DNA from 2 places in the Mesorhizobium sp. M6A.T.Cr.TU.014.01.1.1 genome. Region 1 is predicted to be linked to the other one. Evidence: predicted binding sites of a transcription regulator. Region 1 holds the regulator's gene; the other holds the start of a gene.

Evidence for each region. The regulator LexA, encoded in region 1, represses DNA repair genes until DNA is damaged. The targets are predictions, from matches to a motif close to TGTTCNNNNTGTGTTCNG.
Region 2: a site for LexA is predicted at 5,487-5,504, ahead of EN885_RS10855 (sel1 repeat family protein). Genes of this name have one in related genera too.

What each region holds. Positions count from the first base shown of each region.
Region 1 is NZ_RZPG01000017.1:117,206-128,367, forward strand. Features, by position in the region: gene fabZ (3-hydroxyacyl-ACP dehydratase FabZ) at 1-370, shown strand, start outside; gene lpxA (acyl-ACP--UDP-N-acetylglucosamine O-acyltransferase) at 384-1,217, shown strand; gene lpxI (UDP-2,3-diacylglucosamine diphosphatase LpxI) at 1,204-2,106, shown strand; gene lpxB (lipid-A-disaccharide synthase) at 2,096-3,262, shown strand; gene gltA (citrate synthase) at 3,317-4,645, opposite strand; gene gltX (glutamate--tRNA ligase) at 4,827-6,251, opposite strand; gene EN885_RS20130 (ComEC/Rec2 family competence protein) at 6,354-8,798, shown strand; gene lexA (transcriptional repressor LexA) at 8,792-9,529, opposite strand; gene glp (gephyrin-like molybdotransferase Glp) at 9,634-10,839, opposite strand; gene moaC (cyclic pyranopterin monophosphate synthase MoaC) at 10,839-11,162, opposite strand, start outside.
Region 2 is NZ_RZPG01000008.1:9,208-20,369, forward strand. Features, by position in the region: gene EN885_RS10830 (O-acetyl-ADP-ribose deacetylase) at 1-380, shown strand, start outside; gene EN885_RS10845 (acetyl/propionyl/methylcrotonyl-CoA carboxylase subunit alpha) at 1,397-3,364, shown strand; gene EN885_RS10850 (ABC transporter substrate-binding protein) at 3,479-4,600, opposite strand; gene EN885_RS10855 (sel1 repeat family protein) at 5,064-5,330, opposite strand; gene EN885_RS10860 (DUF2147 domain-containing protein) at 5,800-6,144, shown strand; gene EN885_RS33525 (hypothetical protein) at 6,464-6,616, shown strand; gene EN885_RS10865 (hypothetical protein) at 6,652-6,846, shown strand; gene EN885_RS10870 (AMP nucleosidase) at 7,018-8,478, shown strand; gene EN885_RS10875 (endonuclease/exonuclease/phosphatase family protein) at 8,583-9,641, shown strand; gene EN885_RS10880 (DUF922 domain-containing protein) at 9,646-10,248, opposite strand; gene EN885_RS10885 (electron transfer flavoprotein-ubiquinone oxidoreductase) at 10,391-11,162, opposite strand, start outside.

The sequences.
Region 1 (11,162 bases):
CATTATCGACATCGATGGCGACGAGTCCGCTATCGGCATCAAGAACGTGACCATAAACGAGCCGCATTTTCAGGGTCATTTCCCGGACCAGCCGGTTATGCCCGGCGTGCTGATCGTCGAGGCGATGGCGCAGACGGCCGGCGCCATCTGCATCCGCAGCCTTGGCACCGAAAAACCGTCGCTGGTCTATTTCCTGACCATCGACAACGCCAAATTCCGCAAACCGGTCGTTCCCGGCGACCAGTTGAAGATCCATGTGAAGAAAATCAAGAAACGCGGCAACCTTCTCAAATTCGCCTGCGAGGCTCTGGTCGACGGCGTCAAGGCCGCGGAAGCCGAGATCTCGGCGATGATGGTTACGAGCGACTGACGATCGAATGCTTATGAAAATCCAGACAGTGATCCATCCATCTTCGGTCATCGAGGCAGGCGCTAAAATCGGCGAAGGCGTCCGCATCGGGCCGTTCTGCCACATCAGCGCCGACGCAGTGATCGGCGACCGCGTCGAACTGGTCAGCCATATCTCGGTAATGGGCGCGACCACCGTCGGGGCGTCGACCAAGGTCTATCCGATGGCGACACTGGGCGCGCCGCCGCAGAACACCAAGCACAAGGGCGGCCGCACCACGCTGGTCATCGGTGAGAACTGCACGATCCGCGAAGGCGTGACCATGCATCTCGGCACCGATTCCAGCCGCGGCGAGACGACGATCGGCGACAATGGCAACTTCCTTGCCTACGCCCACATCGCCCATGACTGCATCGTCGGCAATAACGCCACCTTCGCCAATGGAGCGACGTTGGGCGGCCATTGCGAGATCGGCGACAACGTCTATATCGGTGGCCTCACCGCCGTTCATCAGTTTGTCCGCGTCGGCGACAACGCCTTTCTCGGCGGTTGCTCGGCAATCGTCGGCGATGTCATTCCCTACGCCATCGCCGTCGGCAATCGCGCCAAACTTCGCGGCCTCAACATCATCGGCCTGAAGCGCGCCGGCCTGCCGCGCTCCGAGATCCATACGCTGCGAAAGGCCTACAGGACGATCTTCGATCGCTCCCGAACCGTCGGCGAAAACGTCGAGTTCGCCAAGGCGGAATTCGCCTCGTCACCGACCGCCATGAAAATCATCGATTTCATCGCCAGTCGCGGCAAACGGCACTATGCCGTCCCGTCGCTTAGGGGTGGCGACGGCGACGATGCAGATGACGAAGATTGAGGCCACCCGGACGGGCCTTGATCTTGCGCCAGATGCCAGGGTCGGCATCATCGCCGGCGGCGGCAGTTTGCCGGTCGAAGTTGCGATCAGCCTGGCCGGACAAGGCTACCCGCCCGTCATTATCCTGATCGAGGGCGAAGTCGACCGCAAGTCCGACCTCAGCGGCTACGAGCATGAGAGCCTCGCTCTGGAAGACATCGGTTCGCTGGCTTCGTTACTGAGGCGTCGACGGATCAGCCATCTCGTCCTTGCCGGCGAGATCAGGCGCCGGCCGAGACTGATCGACATGCGCCCGAGCCTCGGCTTGCTGGCTGTGGCGCCGTCGGTGGTCATGGCGCTTGCCCGTGGTGACGACGGTCTGTTGAAGGTTTTGACGCGGGCTCTGGAGGCGCGTGGGGTCAAGGTCGTCGGCGCCCATGAGATCGTGCCGGAACTGGTCGCGGCCGAAGGGACGTTGACCAAGGCAGCGCCGCGCAAATCCGACTGGCGCGACATCGAAGCGGCGCATGCGGCGGCAAAGGCCATCGGCGCGCTGGATATCGGCCAGGCAGCTGTCGCGATCGGCGGCCGCGCCATCGCGCTGGAAGGCGTCGAGGGCACCGATGGATTGCTTGATCGAACAAGGCAGTTGCGCGGCCATGGCAGACTTGCCGGCAGAACGCGCGGCGTCCTGGTCAAATGCGCCAAGCCCGGCCAGGAGTTGCGCGCGGACCTGCCCTCCATCGGCCCACAGACGATCGAGGCGGCGCATGCCGCCGGACTTGCCGGCATTGCCGTCGAAGCCGGCCGCTCGCTGGTTCTTGAAGGCCCCACCGTCGTCGCACGCGCCAATGCGCTCGGCCTGTTCGTGATTGGCCTGCCCGCTGCGGAGCCGGCGCATGGCGACTGACAAACCGCTGAAGATCGCCATCGTTGCCGGCGAGGAATCCGGCGATCTGCTTGGTGCCGACATCGTGGAGGCGCTCAAGCGCGCGACCGGCCGCGAGGTCCGGCTCGTCGGCATCGGCGGCCGCCATTTGCAGGCGCTCGGCCTCACGCCGCTCTTCGACGGCGGCGAGATCGCGCTGATGGGCTTGAGCGCCATCCTGCGCGACCTGCCGCGCCTGATGCGGCGGATCAGCCAGACGGCCAGCGCGGTCGCTGGTGGAAAGCCCGACTGTCTCATCACCATCGACAGCCCGGATTTTTCGCTGCGCGTGGCGAAGAAGGTTCGCGCCGCCGATCCGACGATCCCGATCGTTCACTATGTCTGCCCGAGCGTCTGGGCGTGGCGACCGGGCAGGGCGGTGGCGATGAAACCGTATGTCGACCATATCCTCTGCATCCTGCCTTTCGAAGTGAAGGAACTCGCACGCCTCGGCGGTCCGCCCGGCACCTATGTTGGCCATCGCCTCACACATGATCCGGGCGTGCTCGGCGCTGCCAAGGCGCAAAGCCTGCCGCGCGATCTGTCCGACGATCGTGTGAAGACACTGCTTGTGCTGCCCGGCTCGCGTCGCGGCGAGGTGCGACGGCTGGTCGGCCCATTCGGCAAGACGATCTCGATCCTGCGCGCGCGCGGACACCGCTTGCGCCTGCTGTTGCCGACGGTGCCGCATGTCGCCGACCTGGTCAGGGCTTCGGTCGCAAGCTGGGACGAGAATCCGGAGATCATCCTTGATACCGAGCGCAAATGGCAGGCCTTCGGCAAGGCCGATGCGGCGCTGATCGCATCGGGAACGGTGTCGCTGGAGTTGGCGCTGTCGGGTGTGCCGATGATCTCCTGCTACCGGCTCGATCCGGTCATGCGGATGGCCCAGCGCCTGATCACCGTATGGAGCGCCGCCTTGCCAAATCTCATCGCCGACCGTCCGGTCGTGCCGGAAAACTACAACGAATATGTGCGGCCGCATTATCTGGCGCGGCAGTTGGAGGCGCTGTTTTCCGACACCCCCTATCGCGCATGGCAGAAGGACGGTTTTGCCGAGGTGGCCAGACGCATGGCCGTCGACAGACCTTCGGGCGACATCGCAGCGGGGGTCGTGATGAAGTACATCAAGGGGTGAGTAGTGAGTAGTGAAGAAAATTCCTATTTACTACTCACTACTCACTTTTTCTTTTTACCGCTTCGCAATCGGCACGTAGTCGCGTTCCGGCGCACCTGTATAGAGCTGGCGTGGGCGGCCGATCTTCTGATGCGGATCCTCGATCATCTCTTTCCACTGCGCGATCCAGCCGACGGTGCGGGCGACTGCGAACAGCACCGTGAACATGGTGGTGGGGAAGCCCAGCGCCTTCAGCGTGATGCCGGAATAGAAATCGACGTTCGGATAAAGCTTCTTCTCGATGAAATAGGAGTCGGTCAGCGCGATCTTCTCCAGCTCCATGGCGATGTCGAGCAGCGGATCGTCCTTGATGCCGAGTTCGCCCAGAACCTCATGTGCGGTCTTCTGCATGATCTTGGCGCGCGGATCGTAGTTCTTGTAGACGCGGTGGCCAAAACCCATCAGCCGGAACGGGTCGTTCTTGTCTTTGGCGCGGGCGATGAATTCCGGGATGTGGTCGACATGGCCGATCTCGCCCAGCATGTTCAAGGCCGCCTCGTTGGCGCCGCCATGGGCCGGTCCCCACAGGCAGGCGATGCCGGCTGCGATGCAGGCAAACGGATTGGCGCCCGACGAGCCGGCGAGGCGGACGGTCGATGTCGAGGCGTTCTGCTCGTGATCGGCGTGCAGGATAAAGATGCGCTCCATCGCGCGGGCCAGCACCGGGTTGATCTTGTATTCCTCGCACGGCACGGCAAAGCACATATGCAGGAAGTTGGCCGCGAAATTCAGCTCGTTCTTCGGGTAAATGAAGGGCTGGCCGATGTGATATTTGTAGGCCATCGCCGCGATCGTCGGCATTTTCGCGATCAGCCGCATCGATGCGACCATGCGCTGATACGGGTCCGAGATGTCGGTGGAATCGTGATAGAAGGCCGACAGCGCGCCGACCACGCCGCACATCACCGCCATCGGGTGCGCGTCGCGGCGAAAGCCGGTGAAGAAGCGCGACATCTGCTCATGCACCATGGTGTGGCGCGTCACCCGGTAGTCGAAATCGTCCTTCTGCGCCTTGGTCGGCAATTCGCCGTAGAGCAAGAGATAGCAGACTTCGAGGAAGTCGCCATGCTCGGCCAGCTGGTCGATGGGATAGCCGCGATGCAAAAGGATGCCGGCATCGCCGTCGATGAAAGTGATCTCCGACTCGCAGCTTGCCGTCGACGTGAAGCCGGGATCGTAGGTGAAGGCCCCGGTGGTGCTGTAAAGCGAGCCGATATCGATGACATCAGGTCCGACCGAGCCGCTTCGCACCTTGAGTTCGTGAGTTTTGCCGCCGAACTCAAGTTTTGCAGTCGACGCCTGGGTTTTGCCGCCAAATTCCATTTTTGTCGCAGCTTCGGACATTGCAAACTCCTTTTGGTTTTCTCATGCCGGCAAAGGCGAAATATCTGCAACGCAACACGTCGAAAGGATCGGAGTCCGCGCGTTTGCGCCCGCAATTGGATTTGCGTGCCAAATTGGGCCAAGACCTAATGTTGCACTGCGAAACCCACCTTTCAATGCCAATCTTCTTGGGCCAGTTTTGCTAATCGATTTGATCCGCGACGCGCGCCAGGCTTTCCTCACGACCAAGCACGGCAAGCACGTCGAACACGCCGGGCGAGGTGCTCTTGCCGGTGAGCGCGGCACGCAAAGGTTGGGCCACGGCGCCGAGCTTATGGCCGCCGGCCAGCGCATATTCGCGGATCGCTGCTTCCGCCGCTTCGGCCGTCCAATCGCCTGAAATCGTCTTCAGCGCCGCGTGCGCGCCCCGCAGGATCTCGCGCGCGTCACCACCGAGCAATGCAGCCGCCTTCTCGTCGATCGGCAGCGGCCGCTCGGCAAACAGGAAGGCGGCACCGTCGGCCAGCTCGACCAGCGTCTTGGCGCGCTCCTTCAGGCCTGGCAGGGCGGCAAGCAACTGCGCCTTGCGCGTGTCATCGAGGCGCGCTGCGATCGCCGGGCCGCCTTCGAGATAGGGCAAGGTGGCGATGAAGATATCGAGCAATTCGGCGTCGTTCATGCGGCGCATGTGCACGCCGTTCAGCGCCTCGAGCTTGGCGAAGTCGAAGCGGGCGGCTCCCTTGTTGACGTCGCCGATGTCGAACCAAGCAATCATGTCGGCGATCGACATGATCTCGTCGTCGCCGTGGCTCCAGCCGAGCCGCGCCAGGTAGTTGAGCAGTGCCTCGGGCAGATAGCCCATGGCACGATAGGCTTCGACGCCGAGGGCCCCGTGCCGCTTCGACAGCTTGGCGCCGTCGGCGCCATGGATCAGCGGGATATGCGACATCGACGGCACGTCCCAGCCCATGGCCCGATAGATCACCGTCTGGCGGGCGGCGTTGGTCAGATGGTCGTCGCCGCGGATGATGTGGGTAATGCCCATATCGTGATCGTCGACGACGACGGCATGCATATAGGTCGGATTGCCGTCCGAGCGCAGGATGATGAAATCGTCGAGATCCTTGTTGGGAAAGCGGACATCGCCCTGCACGAGGTCATGCACCACCGTCTCGCCATCGGCCGGCGCCTTGATGCGGATGGCGCCCTTGGCGCCGGCCGGCGCCTCCGACGGGTCGCGATCGCGCCAGCGGCCGTCATAGCGGGGAGGCAGCCCCTTGGCCCGCGCGCTCTCACGCATCGCCTCCAGCTCAGCCGGCGTCGCATAGCAGTAATAGGCCTTGCCGAGGCGCACCAGCTCCTCGGCGACAGCGCGGTGGCGCGGCGCGCGCTCGAACTGCGATACCGGCTCGCCGTCCCAGGTGAGGCCGAGCCAGGAGAGCCCGTCGAGAATGGCGGCGGTTGCCGCATCGGTCGAACGCTCACGATCGGTGTCTTCAATGCGCAGCAGCATCTTGCCGCCGGTGTGTTTCGAATACAGCCAGTTGAACAGCGCCGTCCGGGCCCCGCCAATATGCAGGAAGCCGGTGGGCGAGGGGGCAAAACGGGTGACGACCTTGTCGGACATGGAACTCTCGGGCAAGCGCAGGAAACCGATGTGGTTGCGCGGACTTTCGCGCGTCGCGCGTTCATGTAGCATAGGAGGTCAAGGGCGCAAGGGGCAGACCCGATGGCTGGACCAGGCCGCGGCGTGGACGAGAGCGAGGGCGCGATCGCGAGCGTCAGCGAACGATCGCTGTTTGCCGACGTTTCTCCCGTCGAGCCGCTACCCGTTTCGCTGCCTGCGTCGCAACCCGGCATCCAGCCTCTCTCGCCGGACCGCTCCGCCCCAATACCGGCTCCAATACCCGGGCCTGTCGTTCATTTCCGCCGTCTTTCACTATCCGCTATCCGCAACAGCGTGGTTTCGGCGGCGGGCATGGAGCTCGACCGCGGCGTCGCCTTCCTGCTGGTGCCGGTTTTCCTGGCATCCGGAGTGATCGTCTATTTCTCGCTTGCCGTGGAACCGGACTTTCCGCAGCCCATTGCCGTGGTGGTCCTCACGGCATTGTGCGCAGCGGTCACGCGGTCATGGCGCAAAACACATTTGTGTTTCATGGCAGCGTTGCTGTGCGCGCTCGGTGTGCTCGCCGCCAAGGTTGAAACCTGGCGCGCGGGAACGCAGATGCTCGGTTCGGTAATCCAGACCCAACTCACCGGCCGCGTCGTCAGGCTCGACCAGATGGCGAACGGCCGGATCAGGCTGACCCTCGACGTGATATCGACCGCCCGGCCGACACTGCGTTATGCACCGGAACGTGTCAGGGTTTCGGCACGCAAAATTCCCGCTGAGATGACCGCAGGCTCGGTGGCAACCGGCTATGCAAGGCTTTTGCCTCCGACTGGCCCGGTTCGGCCCGACAGCTATGACTTCTCCTTTGACAGCTATTTCGCCGGTATCGGCGCCAGTGGCTTTTTCCTCGGCAATCCGAAGATCGTCGCTTCCGAAGATGCACCGTTAGCAGCGCGCCTTTCTTCGTCGATCGAAAAGGCGCGTGAAACCATCGCCGACCATATCAGGGACAGCATCGGTGGCGCCGAGGGGGAGATTGCCGCTGCGCTGATCGTCGGCGTGCGTGCCGGCATCCCCGAAGAGATCAACGAATCGATGCGGCGCACCGGCATCTACCACATCATCTCCATTTCCGGCCTGCACATGGCGCTTGTCGCCGGCACCATCATGGGATTGCTGCGCGGCGCCTTTGCGCTGTTTCCCGATTTTTCGTCGCGCCGGCCGGTCAAAAAATATGCGGCTGCAGCCGCACTCCTTTCCATCGCTGCCTATCTCATTTTTTCCGGCATCGCGGTCGCGGCTGAGCGCAGCTTCATCATGCTCGCGGTAATGCTTGTCGCCGTGCTGTTCGACCGGGCTGCGCTCACCATGCGCAATCTTACGATTTCAGCCATCGCCGTCATCGTCGTGTCGCCGCACGAGGTGGTCGGCCCAAGCTTCCAGATGTCCTTCGCCGCGACCGCGGCTCTCGTGGGCGCCTATGCCGGCTGGTCCGACTATCGTGCCGACAAGGCCACGGCGCCGCCACAACGACGGTCACCGGCCGCTTTCGTCACGCGGAAGCTCGTCGCTGGAACCGGCACCATCGCCATGACCTCCATCATTGCCGGCAGCGCCACCGCGCTCTTCGCCATCTGGCACTTCCAGCGCGTCTCGCCGCTCAGTCTGTTTGCCAATCTGGCCGTCATGCCGATCGTCACGGTCGTCATGTTCCTGGCGGTCGTCAGCGCCTTGGCAATGCCTTTCGGCTTCGACGGACCTTTCCTCTACATGATGGGCAAGGGGCTGACGGCCATGATTGCAATATCGGGATGGATCTCCGAACGTTCGCCGGTCGATGCAGTCGGGCTGATTTCGTTGCAGTCGGTTCTGCTGGTGACGGTCGCCCTGGTCATCGCCACGATGGCGACGACATGGTTGCGGCTTGCGGCACTTCCCTTTGCGCTTGCCGGCCTGCTGACGATTTCCGAGACGCGAACCCCCGACGTGCTGATCTCGGAGGATGCGCATCTGGTGGCGCTGCCGATCGGCGGCGGCGAACTTGCCGTCAACCGGGTGCGCTCGAACGAATTCACCACCGACAACTGGAAACATGCGCTGACTTCAGCGACCATTGTCGAGCCGGAGACGTTCGAAAAAGGAGACGTGCGGTTCGACATCGCCGACCCGGCCGACCTGCCGCCGGGAGCGCCTTTCTATTGCACTGCCGGCCTGTGCCTCGCCCGGCATCCGTCCGGCGCGATCATCGCGCTCGCCGACGACCGCAAAATCGCGCGGCCAGCCTGTGCCTTTGCGGACTTGATCGTCATCGACGATGCCACGGCCTATTATAATCCCTGCCGCAACCCGCTGGTCCTCGTCGTGACCAAACGGCAGCTCGCTCGCATGGGCAGTGCCGCCGTCTTTTTCGATCCGCTATCGGCGACGACGCGCGCAGAAATCCGTTTTGCCGTCAAACAGCCATATAGGCCTTGGCATGAGCAGCGGAGATTTTCGCGCGAGGCGAGGGGCCTGCCGCCATACCGTAAGCCTGAGAAACCCAAGAAAGCTGCCGTTCAGTAACGTCGGATCAATCCGACGAGCTTGCCTTGCACCTTGACCCGGTCCGGCCCGAAGATGCGCGTCTCATAGGCCGGGTTGGCGGCTTCCAGGGCGATCGAGGCGCCTTTGCGGCGGAACCGCTTCAGCGTCGCTTCCTCCTCGTCGACCAGGGCGACAATGATCTCGCCAGGCTGGGCGGTGTCGGCGTTGCGAATGATGACCGTGTCGCCGTCGAAGATGCCGGCCTCGATCATCGAATCACCCTTGACCTCCAGCGCGTAGTGCGCGCCGCCGGTGATCATGTCCGGTGGCACCGAGATCGAATGCGTCTGGTGCTGGATGGCATCGATCGGCACACCGGCAGCGATGCGGCCCATCACCGGGATGGAGACAGTGGCAACGACGTCGTCGTCATTGCCGGCCGCAGGCATGCGTGACGGCGCCGGCTTGATCTGTCGGCCGAGGCTGCCCTGCCCAAGGCTGCCCTGAATGACGCTCGGCGAGAATTTGCGTGCCGCATTGAGGCCGGGCGCGATCGAATCGGGCAGGCGCAGCACTTCCAGCGCGCGGGCGCGGTTGGGCAGCCGGCGAATGAAGCCGCGCTCCTCCAGCGCCGTGATCAGCCGATGGATTCCCGATTTGGACGCGAGATCGAGCGCTTCCTTCATCTCGTCAAACGAGGGCGGAATGCCGCTTTCCTTCAGCCGCTCGTGGATGAACATCAGCAGCTCATGTTGTTTGCGTGTCAGCATCGCGACCCCCAACAGAATCAGAAAAACAAACCCAGAACAAACACTATCTGTTCCAGTTGTGTTCCGCAACTGTTTAAAGTTTAATGAATGCGTTGACGTTTTGTTCAGCGTAGCATCAGCACGCTGCAGGCGGTGCCTGTCGCTGCGGGGGGAGCGAATGGCTCGCGCACGATCAGCCCGTTGGCGTCGGCCAGCATTCTGAGCATCGAGGAATCCTGGATGCCGAACGGCGTCGCCTTGAGCGTGCCGGCGTCTTCCTTCACCACGGCGCGTACATAGTCCTGCCTGATATCGTTGGCCGCCATGGCGGCACCGAGCCGCGCCTGACGCATGTCCTGCCGGTAGGCGCGTCCGCCAAGCCGCGCAAGCAGCGGCTTCAGGAAGAGCTGCGTGCAGACCAGGCTCGCCACCGGATTGCCGGGCAGGCCGATGCAGCGGATGTCGCCCAGCCGGCCGAACATCAGCGGCTTGCCGGGCCGCATGGCGATCTTCCAGAAATCGAGCGTCATGCCTTCGCCGGTCAGCACGTCGTGGACGAGGTCGTGGTCGCCGACCGAGGCGCCGCCCAGCGTGACGATGACGTCAGCCCCTGCGTTAACTGCCTTTTTCACCAGCGCGGCAATCGCCTCTTTGCGGTCGGGGGCGATGCCGAGGTCGAGCGCGCTGGCGCCGACCGAGCGGGCCGCGGCAGCGACGCCATAGGCGTTGGACGAGATGATCTGGTCCGGGCCAAGGTCGCTGCCTGGCGGCAGCAATTCGTCGCCGGTGGCGATGATGGCGACCAGCGGCCGTTTCACCACACTGACCTGCGGATGGTTGGCCGACGCTGCCAGCGACAACGCCGCCGGATCAAGCAGGCGGCCTTTCTCCAGCAGAACGTCGCCCTTCAAGAAATCGAGCCCGAGGCGGCGGATGTTGCGGCCTTCAACCGTCGACGCGGTCACTTCGATGCTGCCGCCGCCGAGGTCGCGGACATTCTCCTGGATGACGATGGTGTCAGCGCCTGCGGGAAGCGGCGCGCCGGTGAAGATGCGCACGGCCTGCGCCGGGCCGACTGTTCCGGCAAAGCCGCGTCCGGCCGGCGCCATGCCGATCACCGCAAGTGTTGCCGGCACGGAGGCGACATCCTCGGCCCGCACTGCATAGCCGTCCATGGCGGACGCGTTGAAGGGCGGCTGGGTGCGGAGCGCCGTGAGCGGGTCCGCCAGTATCCGGTCGGCGGCGTCCATCAGGGTGACGCTTTCAGCTTGCAAGGGCGCAGCATCTTCAAGCAGGCGCTCGAGCGCGTCGGCAACCGGAAGCAGCGCCATTATTGGCCTGCCCCTTGGGCGCCTACTTTGTAGACGCCGGATTTGCCGCCGGTCTTTTCCACCAGCCTGATGCCGGAGATCACCATGGCGCGGTCGACCGCCTTAGCCATGTCGTAGATGGTCAGGCAAGCGACCGAGACGGCGGTCAGCGCCTCCATCTCGACGCCGGTCTTGCCGGTGACGCGGGCCAGCGCCGTGACCTTCAGGCCAGGCAGCGTCGCGTCCGGTTCGATGTCGACGGATATCTTGGTCAACAGCAGCGGGTGACAGAGCGGGATCAGCTCATGCGTCCTCTTGGCCGCCATGATGCCGGCGATGCGCGC
Region 2 (11,162 bases), on a different contig from region 1:
TGGCGGAATGCCGAACACTCAATGGCTGCAAAGTCGGCGACGCTAAGCTCACCAAGGGTTACAGGCTGCCGGCACGCTACATCATCCACACGGTCGGGCCGGTCTGGCAAGGCGGCGGCAAACGCGAAGCCGAGTTGTTGGCCTCCTGCTATCGCCGGTCGCTCGAACTTGCCGCCGCCAAGGGTTGCCGGACGGTGGCATTTCCGGCGATCTCGACCGGTGTATACCGATATCCAAAGGACCAGGCGACGCAGATCGCCGTTGGCACCCTGCGTGCCTTCATCGGCCAAAACGCGATCCCGGAAACCGTCATCTTCTGCTGCTTCGACCAGCAAACGGCGGAACTATACGAGCAGGCGTTGCTGCTTGGCGGAGCGTGACCGGCACAGGTAAGAAAATCCATCCATAGTTTTCAGATTTATTTTCGTTCACCGATCTGGCCAGATGAAAGAATCGCGACTATTGCTCATTGCAAATACCAATGGGGATTGGGCGAAGATGAGACTGCCGCTTTTTCAGAAAACAACTATGTCTGCACTTGCAGGATTGCTTATGTTAGCGGCACCTGACGCTAGTGCAACCGAATCGCTGGCGGGAAGCAAAGGCGACAGCCGCTACCCTGTGTATTTCGCGCCGGGCTCTACGGGAGGCTGTCAGAAGGCATACAAGGCCTATGTGGCGACTGGCAGCCATTCCGCCTATGCGTCGACCCCCTTCAATTGGGCGACCGAGTTCGTGGTTTGCGCGCGTGCGAATGCATTCGTCGCAAAAGGCTGCAGAGACGCTGGCGCTGAAAGACTGTCAATCCGCCCGGAAGCAATACAAGGTCACGACAGCGGGAGTCTGCAGCATCGCCGCCTCCAAGTAGCAATGCCTGTTGCCTCAGTTCATTCCAAGGGGGAAAAATGAAACCGAGATACGTCCAGAGAACAATTACATCGATACTTGCAGGATTTCTTATACTCACGGCACCTGGCATCGGAGCGGCGGAATCGTTGGCGGGAAGCAAAGGCGACACCCGTTTCCACCCGTTTTTGCCGCGGAACTCGAAGGATCCGTGTACCAAGGCTTACAACGCCTATGTAGCGGCCAGCGGCCATTCAGCCTATGCGACCACCCCATACATGCGGGTGACTTCATTGTACATCATCTGCGGGTCGCGCTTGAATGCACCGTCACAGAAAGCTGCCGAAGAGCTGGCATTGAAATCCTGTCAGGCCACCCGCAACAGTTACAAGGTCACGACAGGTGGGGGTTGCGAGGTCGCAGCCTCCAAGTAAGCAGTCCTCGCTTACCGATACTTTGACAATGGCCGGACTGCAAAGCAGGGTGTTGCCACAGCTCGCGTGAAGGAGCATTCGCGCCGTTGGCGGCAAGCTCTGGCTTTGGAGGTCCCATGTTCGCCAAAATCCTGATCGCCAACCGCGGCGAGATCGCCTGCCGGGTGATCCGCACGGCACGCAAGTTGGGCGTGCGTAGCGTTGCCGTCTATTCCGACGCCGACGCCGGGGCCCTGCATGTCGAGATGGCCGACGAAGCTGTGCATATCGGTCCCTCGCCTGTCGGCGAAAGTTATCTGCGCGGCGACAAGATTGTCGCGGCGGCTTTGGCCACCGGCGCGGAAGCCATCCATCCCGGCTACGGTTTTCTGTCGGAAAACCCTGATTTCGTCGACCAGGTGACGGCGGCCGGGCTCGTCTTCATCGGCCCGTCGGCCGCCTCGATCCGCGCCATGGGGCTGAAGGACGCGGCCAAGCGGCTGATGGAGAAGGCCGGGGTGCCGGTGGTGCCCGGCTATCACGGCGAGGCGCAGGAGATCGTGCTGCTCGCCTCCAAGGCACGCGAGATCGGCTATCCCGTTCTGATCAAGGCGCGCGCCGGTGGCGGCGGCAAGGGCATGCGGCGCGTGGAACATCCCGACGACTTTTCCGAGGCGTTGTCGGGTGCGCGGCGCGAGGCCAAGGCCGCTTTCGGCGACGACCGCGTGCTGGTCGAGAAATATGTCGAGAAGCCGCGCCACATCGAGGTCCAGGTGTTCGGCGATATCTTCGGCAATGTCGTGCATCTCTACGAGCGCGACTGCTCGGCGCAGCGCCGCCACCAGAAGGTGATCGAGGAAGCCCCCGCCCCCGGCATGACACCGGCATTGCGCAAGGCGATGACGGAGGCGGCGGTGAAGGCCGCCAAGGCGATCAACTATTCCGGCGCCGGCACGATCGAGTTCATCGTCGACGCCTCGCAAGGGCTGAAGGCCGACCGCTTCTGGTTCATGGAAATGAACACCCGGTTGCAGGTCGAGCATCCCGTCACAGAAATGGTCACCGGAGCCGATTTGGTCGAATGGCAGTTGCGGGTGGCCGCCGGCGAAAAGCTGCCGAAAACGCAGAGCGAGATCACGCTCTCCGGTCACGCCTTCGAGGCGCGCATCTATGCCGAGGACGCGGCAAAGGGTTTTTTGCCGGCGACGGGCACGCTGCATCACCTGAAATTTCCGGATACTGCGCCCGAGGGCGCCAGCATGCGGATCGAGACCGGTGTGCGGGCGGGCGATGTCATCTCGCCCTTCTACGACCCGATGATCGCCAAGTTGGTGGTGCACGGCAAGAACAGGCAGGCGGCGCTCGAAGCCTTGGGCATAGCCCTTTCGCGGACCGAGATCGCCGGCTCGACCGTCAACACCGCCTTTCTCGCGGCTCTTGCCGCTGACGCGGATTTTTCGGCAGGCGATGTCGATACCGGTCTGATCGGCAGGCATCAGCAAGCACTGACCGCAGTCCCGCCGCCGAGCAGCGAGATCGTCGCCGCAGCTGCATTTGCGGCATCCGGCGCCGGGGCTCAGGCGCCGTCCAACGACCCGTGGTCGTCGCTTGCCGGCTATGCGCATTTCCACACTGTTCCGCGGCGCACGCGGCTGCGCTACGGCGAGGACGAGATCGTCGCGCTTGTGTCGGTAATGCGGCCGGACGGGCGCTTCCAAGTGGCACTGGAGCCGCCTTATGACAGCGCCAATCCGCTTGATCTTCGCGCCGCCCCTCGCCTCGCCCGCTGGCCAGGCAACGTCACCGTGTTCGAAGGCGCCGTCGGTTACAGCTTCGCGGTGCCGGACCCGTTGGCAAGGGCCGACGAAATCGCCGCCGGTTCAGACAGCCTGCGGGCGCCGATGCCGGGTCTGGTCAAGCTGGTGCGTGCAGCCAAGGGCGAGGTCGTCATCAAAGGCCAGCCGCTGTTGATTCTGGAAGCGATGAAGATGGAGCACACCATTTCCGCTACTCATGACGGGACGATCGCCGAAATCGCTGTCGAGGGCGCGCAGGTCACCGACGGGACGGTGCTGGTTCGCTTTGCCGAGGAAGCCCACGGCTGACCGCTGCCCTTCATCCATAAGGCGACGTCGACGACTCCCGCCACAATCGCATGCCCAATGAAAATGGCCGGGTCAGACCCGGCCATTTTCGTTTACCGAAGGCGACGCCAATTGTTACGGCTGGATCGGCGCGTATTTGCCGTCGTGCCACTGGTTGATGTCGTAGCTGACGTTCTTGAGGTCGCCCTTTTCGTCGAAAATGACTGAGCCGACGACGGTGCTGATCGGCTCGCCGTTCTTCAAAGCTTCGGCAACCTTGGTCGGGTCGTCGCTGCCGGCGCGCTTGATGCCCTCGGCAAAGGCCTGGATCACGGCATAGGAGAACAGCGTGAAGCCCTCGGGAACGAAGCCGCCCGCCTTGATCTTTTCGACGGCCTCTTTGGCTTCGGGCTTCGCCTGCGGATCCGACGGGAAGACGAACATGGTGCCTTCGCCGGCCGGACCGGCAACCTGCCAGAATTCCGGCGTGGCAATCGAGTCCGGCATGATCAACTGATACTTCAGGTTCTGTTCCGCCGACTGGCGCAGGATGAGGCCGGCTTCGGGGTGATAGCCGCCGAAGTAGACGACGTCAGCCTTCAGGTCCTTCAGCTTGGTGACAAGCGCCGCGTAGTCCTTTTCACCGGCGTTGATGCCCTCGTAGAGGATCTCGTTGAGACCGTTCTGGTTCATCGTTGCCTTGACGGCATCGGCAACGCCCTGCCCATAGGCGCTCTTGTCGTGCATGATGACGACGTTCTTGCCGGCATATTTCTTGGCGATCCACGGGCCGATGAAAGCGCCCTGGGCATCGTCGCGCGTATAGAGGCGCATGATCGTCGGCCAGCCGGCTTTCGCCGCCGCGTCGGTCAGCACCGGGTTGGACGAAGCCGGGCTCATCATCAGCGCGCCGGCTTCGGCGTAGACAGCCGAGGCCGGAATGCTCGAGCCCGAGCAGGCATGGCCATCGATGAACTTGACGCCGTTGGCAACGATGCGGTTGGCGACCGAAACCGCCTGTTTCGGATCACACTGGTCATCCTGGACGTCGAGCTTGATCTGGCGGCCGTCGACACCGCCGGCCGCGTTGATCGCGTCGGCGGCGGCTTGCGCGCCCTGCTTGAACTGGTCGCCGATGGTGGCAAGCTGACCGGTCATCGGTCCGACCACCGAAAAGGTGATGTCGTCGGCGAAGGCAATCGGCGCACTCATCATCAGGCCTACTATGGCCGCGCTCAAAATACCCAACTTCTTCATGGTGATATTCCTCCACTCTCGCGCGGCCGCCCCGGCCGCGCCTCTTCCAGAGTGGGCGGGAGAATTTCACCCTTCGCCAAGCCTGTCTAGACGCATCGGCGGCACTCGATTGGGCCTGCAACGTTTCTGTTTGACCATGATCTTTTTCCAAAAAACCGGTTTCCACTTTTTGGGATCATGGTCCCGAAAACGCAAAAGCCGCGCCGGCCTTGTTCCGGCCGGTCGCGGCTTTTGTCGATCGAACCATCCCGAACGCTCCCGCGCCCCGAAAACCGCTCGCCTTCCCTGTCCGTCGCGCAGCTTGGCGTATCCAGCCTGCCGCGTTCTCGTCATTGTTGGTGAGACCGTCTTGCGCGGCCTTGTTCTTACCGGTCCGGCCGTCTTGCGCGGCCTCGACCTGAAGCGTCCCTGTCGGTGATCTCAATGCCTGATGAACTCAGGGCCCGATGAACTCAGGGCCAACTTAGTGCATCGTCATCCATTCGCGGGCTTCGCGCAGCGCCCTGGCGATCTCGACCTTCGACATGGCGGCCGATAATTCCGAGCGCAGTTCCGCGGCGCGGACCGAGCCCTTGATCGCGGCGATGTTGAACCATTTGTGAGCGGCGACGACATCGGTCTCGCAATCGCGGCCGGTCGCATACATCATGCCCAGTTCGAAAAGAATGTCGGCCTGGGCAGTTGCCCCCATGGCGCCGAAGCCGGCTTCAGGCATTTCAAAACGTGCCATTTCAATCCCCTGTTCTAGCCCCTGTCAGGCTCCCGAGAGCTGCCTCCTTCTGTCCCTTGGTATCTGTTGATAACCCTTGGGGCGGCCGCTCTTTCGATGCTTTCGAGAATGAACCGGAGGCTTGAATCCGTCGTTAAGTGGCGTGCTTAATTTGAGGAAAACAAAGCTAAAACAAGAGGTAAACGCGGGAATTCGTTAAGGATGCAAAGCCAGCAATTTCGCCGGTTTGGGCTAAATTTGACGAAAATTTGCGAGGCGCAAATCAAGACTCCGCTAACCACGGGAGACAAAGCCAGCATACCCGTCGTTTCATTTTTCGCCGACGAGACCGTCTCGGGCGGCCAGAAAATCCTGAAGTCTTCCCCAGCGGCACCGCTTTTGTTTTGCCGGGAGGTGGATTAGCTTACGTTTGCGTAAAGGGCAGACCGGACGGGCGGAACATCCGACCGGAAGCCCACAGGGAGGAAACATGTTTCGCAAAATCAGCATGGCCCTTGCGGCCACATTGATCATGGCCGGCACGGCTTGGGCCGATCCGATCGAAGGCAACTGGAAAACGCAAGCCGGTTCGACTGCCGCCATTGCTGGCGGCGGCGGCGCATTTTCCATCACGCTCAAATCAGGCAAGTTTGCCGGCAAGCGCATCGGTTCGTTCAAGGTGTCCGGCGCCAACAAATATACGGGCACCATAACCGACCCGGAAACCGACAAGACCTACTCAGGCAAGGCCTCGGTCTCAGGCGCCTCGCTCAAGATGAGCGGCTGCGTGCTCGGCGGGCTGATCTGCAGGAGCCAGACCTGGCACAAGCTCTGATCGTTTCCGCTGCCACAAATTTGAAAACGGGGCCGCGAAGGCCCCGTTTTTGCTTTCGCCGTCTGTTTGGGACGGATCGATCGTGCGAGCCGCGCGCCTTCTGCACTTAACAGCAATTTTTGCGCGTCCTTCGTCCGTATCACCAGCAAGATCGGGGACAGCAGCAAGACTGCGGCGACGCTCGTGGCCGGCGACGGCGCGGTGGGCGGCGGGCACTCAACAACTCGTCAATGAATTTGAACCGCAGATGAACGCTGGCATCAGAGCCGGTTCAGTCGGGCTCGGGCATTTTCGTGCGTATTGAAGGAGACACCACGCAATGCTCGCTCGCCGCTTCACCATCGTCTGCCTGCTGCTGAGCCTGTTCGGAATGTTGTTCGCCATCCTCGTCGCCGAGGCAGGCCGTCCGGCCCGCTCCTGGGACCAGGCCAATTCCTGCCGGTTCGGTTGCGTGAACCATTTTCGCCCCTGAACCGACAAAGACCTCGAGAGACAAAAGCAAAAGCCATGAACCGCATCGTCGCCAACGCCCTGAAAACCCTTCGACTCCTGCCGCGGGCGGCGCTTATCCTGGCCGTGCTTTCGGCGCCGGTTCTGGCCGTGCCCTCGATGCGCGCCGATGCCGGCTCGACGATCGAAGCGCCGGCGTTGAAGAAGAACGGCGTCGGCTTTGTGCTGTTGATCAGCCTGCGGCGTGGTTAGAGCCAATCGACCTTCATCGAAATCCCAATCGACCTTCATCGAAATCACTGAAAAAGAAAAACGATGTTTTGGCCGCGTTCAAGGCGGCATACCCCTCCCAACCGCATGGCCAAGCCTCTATATTGGGTCATGGAAAAGCGAATCTATCCCCAAGCCATAGACTCAGTCGTGATGCCGGAGCCGTTTGGCCGGCAGAGCTTCAATGATGCCGGAAAGGCCGTCGCGGCCTTGCAGGTCCTTTACGACCGCAACACCAAATTCCTGCGCGATTCGTTTACGGCGCTCGCTGCAGGCGGCGACAACAACAAGCGCTACCGGGCCTTCTATCCCGAGGTCGGCGTCACCACGACTTCGTTCACCCAGATCGACTCGCGGCAGGCATACGGCCATATGCCGACGCCTGGGCATTTCTCGACCACCATCACCCAGCCTGCCCTTTTCGAACGCTATCTCACCGAACAGCTTAGCCTGATCATGCGCAATCACGGCGTTCCAGTCACGGTTTCGGAATCGACGACGCCCGTCCCGCTGCATTTCGCGTTCCTGGAAGGCTCCCATGTCGACGGCACCGCAGCCGAGCGCATCAGGCGGCCGATCCGTGACCTGTTCGACGTGCCGGATCTCGACGGCACCGACGACCAGATTGCCAACGGCACGTTCGAAGTGGCGTTAGGCGAAGCCAGGCCACTGGCGGCGTTCACGGCGCAACGCATCGACTATTCGCTGCACCGGATGTCGCACTACACGGCGACCAGTCCCCAGCATTTCCAGAATTTCGTGCTGTTCACCAACTACCAGTTCTACATCGACGAGTTCGTCGCCCGTGCGCACGAGTTGATGGCGAAGGGCGGCGGCGGATATGTCGAATTCGTCGAGCCGGGAAATGTCGTCACCAAGGCTGGGCAAAACGCGCCTGGCGCTGGGGTGGCGCCGCCGCGCCTGCCGCAGATGCCGGCCTATCATCTGAAGAAGCCGAACCATGGCGGCATCACCATGGTCAATATCGGTGTCGGCCCCTCCAACGCCAAGACTATCACCGACCACATTGCGGTGCTCAGGCCGCATGCCTGGGTGATGCTCGGCCATTGCGCCGGCCTGCGCAACACCCAGGCGCTGGGCGACTATGTGCTGGCGCACGCCTATGTGCGGGAAGACCATGTTCTGGACGACGACCTTCCGGTCTGGGTGCCGATCCCGCCGCTGGCTGAAATCCAGGTGGCGCTGCAAGAGGCGGTCGCCGAAGTCACCGGCCTTTCCGGCTACGACCTCAAACGTATCATGCGCACCGGCACCGTCGCCACCATCGACAACCGCAACTGGGAGCTGCGCGACCAGCGTGGGCCGGTGCAGCGGCTGTCGCAGTCACGAGCGATCGCGCTCGACATGGAATCGGCTACGATCGCAGCCAATGGTTTCCGTTTCCGCGTGCCTTACGGCACCCTGCTTTGCGTCTCCGACAAGCCCCTGCATGGCGAATTGAAGCTGCCTGGCATGGCGACCGAGTTCTACAAGCGGCAGGTGGCACAGCATTTGACCATCGGCATCAGGGCGATGGAAAAGCTGGCCGAGATGCCGATGGAACGGTTGCATTCGCGCAAACTCAGAAGCTTTTCGGAAACGGCGTTCCAGTAGGACCGATCGGCTTCATCGGCCGGAGCATGGCCGTAGCATGATAACATCGCGGCAGGGCATTTCGTCATCTTGATTGGCTGCATTTCTGCCGATAAGCAAAGTAGATGGCACGCGTTCGAAACATGATGGCGTCGGTGGCATTCGTCGCAATGCTCGGCTGCTCGGTTGCGCTGGTGGCCGGGTTTTTCGGAACGCTGCATCCGGCCTTCGATTCCTTCGCCCATTTCCGCGTCCACCTTGCCGTGCTGATGGCGCTTTGCGCGCTGCCGCTGCTCGTGACTTCATTTCGCCTGCAGGCGGCCACAGCGCTGCTCTTTGCCGTGGCTGCCTTTGCCACCACGTCGAACGCGCTGCCCGTGCCCCGCCTGTGGCCGGTCCAGGCAGCCTACGAAGTTAACCCCGGTGACCAGACGGTCTACCCCGATGACCAGCCGGTCTATCGCCTGCTGCAGATGAACCTGCGGTTCAACAATCCGACGCCGAAGAAAGTGCTGTCGCTGATCGGCCGGACCAATCCGGACGTGATCGCTCTCGATGAAGTGTCGGAGATGTGGACGACCGAGCTTGGCTATATTGCCAGCGCCTACCCCTACCGGATCCTCTGCCCCTACCCCAATGGCGTGTTCGGCGTTGCGCTGCTGTCCAGACGACCGTTTGCCGCCGGTACGCAACCGCGCTGCGACAGGCGCGGTGCGATGGCCATCGCGACGGTCGATTTCGGCGGAACCGACGTCGACGTCGCCGCCATGCACCTCACCTGGCCATGGCCGCGCAACCAATCACGGCAGATCGGCGGATTGTCGGAGGAACTCGCCTCGCTTGGCGAGACGTCGATCCTGGCATGCGATTGCAACGCAGTGCCGTGGAGTGCCGCCGTCCGGCGCGTCGCAGATCTTGGCAAGCTGACAGTGGTGCCTTCGCCGGGGCCGACCTGGCTCTATATCAAGCTGCCGGATTTCCTGCGCTTCGCCGGACTGCCGATCGACCAGGTTTTCAGCAAGGGCGCGGTTCTCATCCATTCGGTGTCGAGGCTGGGAGGCACAGGCTCCGACCATCTTCCGGTGATGGTGGAATTCTCGCTTAGGCCGGAAGAAAAAAAGCCGGTCGACGAAGATGAAACCGCGACCGCTTCCGTGACACAGAACGGCAAGTTTCGAAGCTGAGCGCCTACTGCTTGCGCAGGGCACCAACGAGGTGCTCGACATGGCCGCCGTCGCGATGCTCGCGCGCGTCGAAGGCGTTCTGTTTCGCCTCGTATTCGGCATAGACGGCCTTGATCCGGCGCCTCGCCTCGCGGTGCGTCTTGCTGCACAACCAGTTGTCGGCGAACTCCAATCCAGTGATCGATTTCTCGGTGGCCCGCATCATTGTCCTGGCGATGCGGCCGTGGCTATGCTCGTGGGCACGAACGCCCGCGAAAAACCGCTTCCAGCGCTTCTGAAGCGCCGGCGTCGCGGCTGAGGCCATGCGGGGCAAGGTGTAGGTGAGATCGAGTGTCCCATTGGCCTGCCGCAGATGGCAGACACCACCCTCCCTGCGAACCTCAAGGTCCCAATTTACGGTATAGGCGGTCAGCGCGATGGCGTGTGTCATGAAGCCGTGCCTCTTTGGACCCTTGCGGTCCATGGCCCCGATCAGGGCGGCGCCCGTGGTTCCTGATATGTCGTAGGTCCGGGTCTTGACCAGCACCTTCGTGTCAGCCGATGCCGATGGTGCGAAGCCGCACAAGGCGCCAATCGCTGCAAGGCACGTCAGGATCGCCACGCGCATGGTCATCTCTCCGGGTCAGGAAGGAAGGGAACCACAAGCGCCGCGCCGCTTCAACGTTTTTTAGAGGCCGCAAATGTAGCGGGCCTCACCGACTGACGGTCGAGACCGACGCGGCGATTCTGGCGGACTGCCGTTTGATAGGCTACATGTTCTGGTAGACAGGTCCCTCGCCACCTTGTGGCGGCACCCAGGTTATGTTTCGGTTCGGGTCCTTGATGTCGCAAGTCTTGCAGTGGACGCAGTTCTGCGCGTTGATGACGAAGCGCACGTCCTTCGCCTCGGGATCGGCGGCGGCGTTGCCATCCTTGTCGACCCATTCGTAGACGCTGGCCGGGCAGTAGCGTGTCGAGGGCCCAGCAAAGACATCGTGCTCGGAACGCTGCTGCAGATCCATATCCGCGACCAGCAGGTGGACAGGCTCGTTTTCCTCGTGGTTGGTGTTGGAGAGAAACACCGAGGACAGGCGGTCGAAGGTGAGCACGCCGTCCGGCTTCGGATAGGCGATCTTCTTATGCTTGGCGGCCGGTTCCAGCGTCGCATAGTCGGCCTTGCCGTGCTTCAGCGTGCCGAAGGGCGAAAAGCCGAACAGCGTGTTCAGCCACATGTCGAGGCCGCCAATGCCGACGCCGACGACGGTGCCGAAGCGCGACCACAATGGCTTGACGTTGCGCACCTTCTTCAAATCCTTGCCGATGTCGGTCGCCCGCCATGCCGCCTCGTAAGAAGCCAGTTCGTCATTGCCGCGACCGGCGCCGATCGCCTCGGCGACATGCTCGGCCGCCAGCATTCCTGAGAGCACGGCATTGTGCGAGCCTTTAATGCGCGGCACGTTGACGAAGCCGGCGGCACACCCGATCAGCGCGCCCCCGGGGAAGGACAGTTTCGGCACCGACTGCCAGCCGCCCTCGGTGATG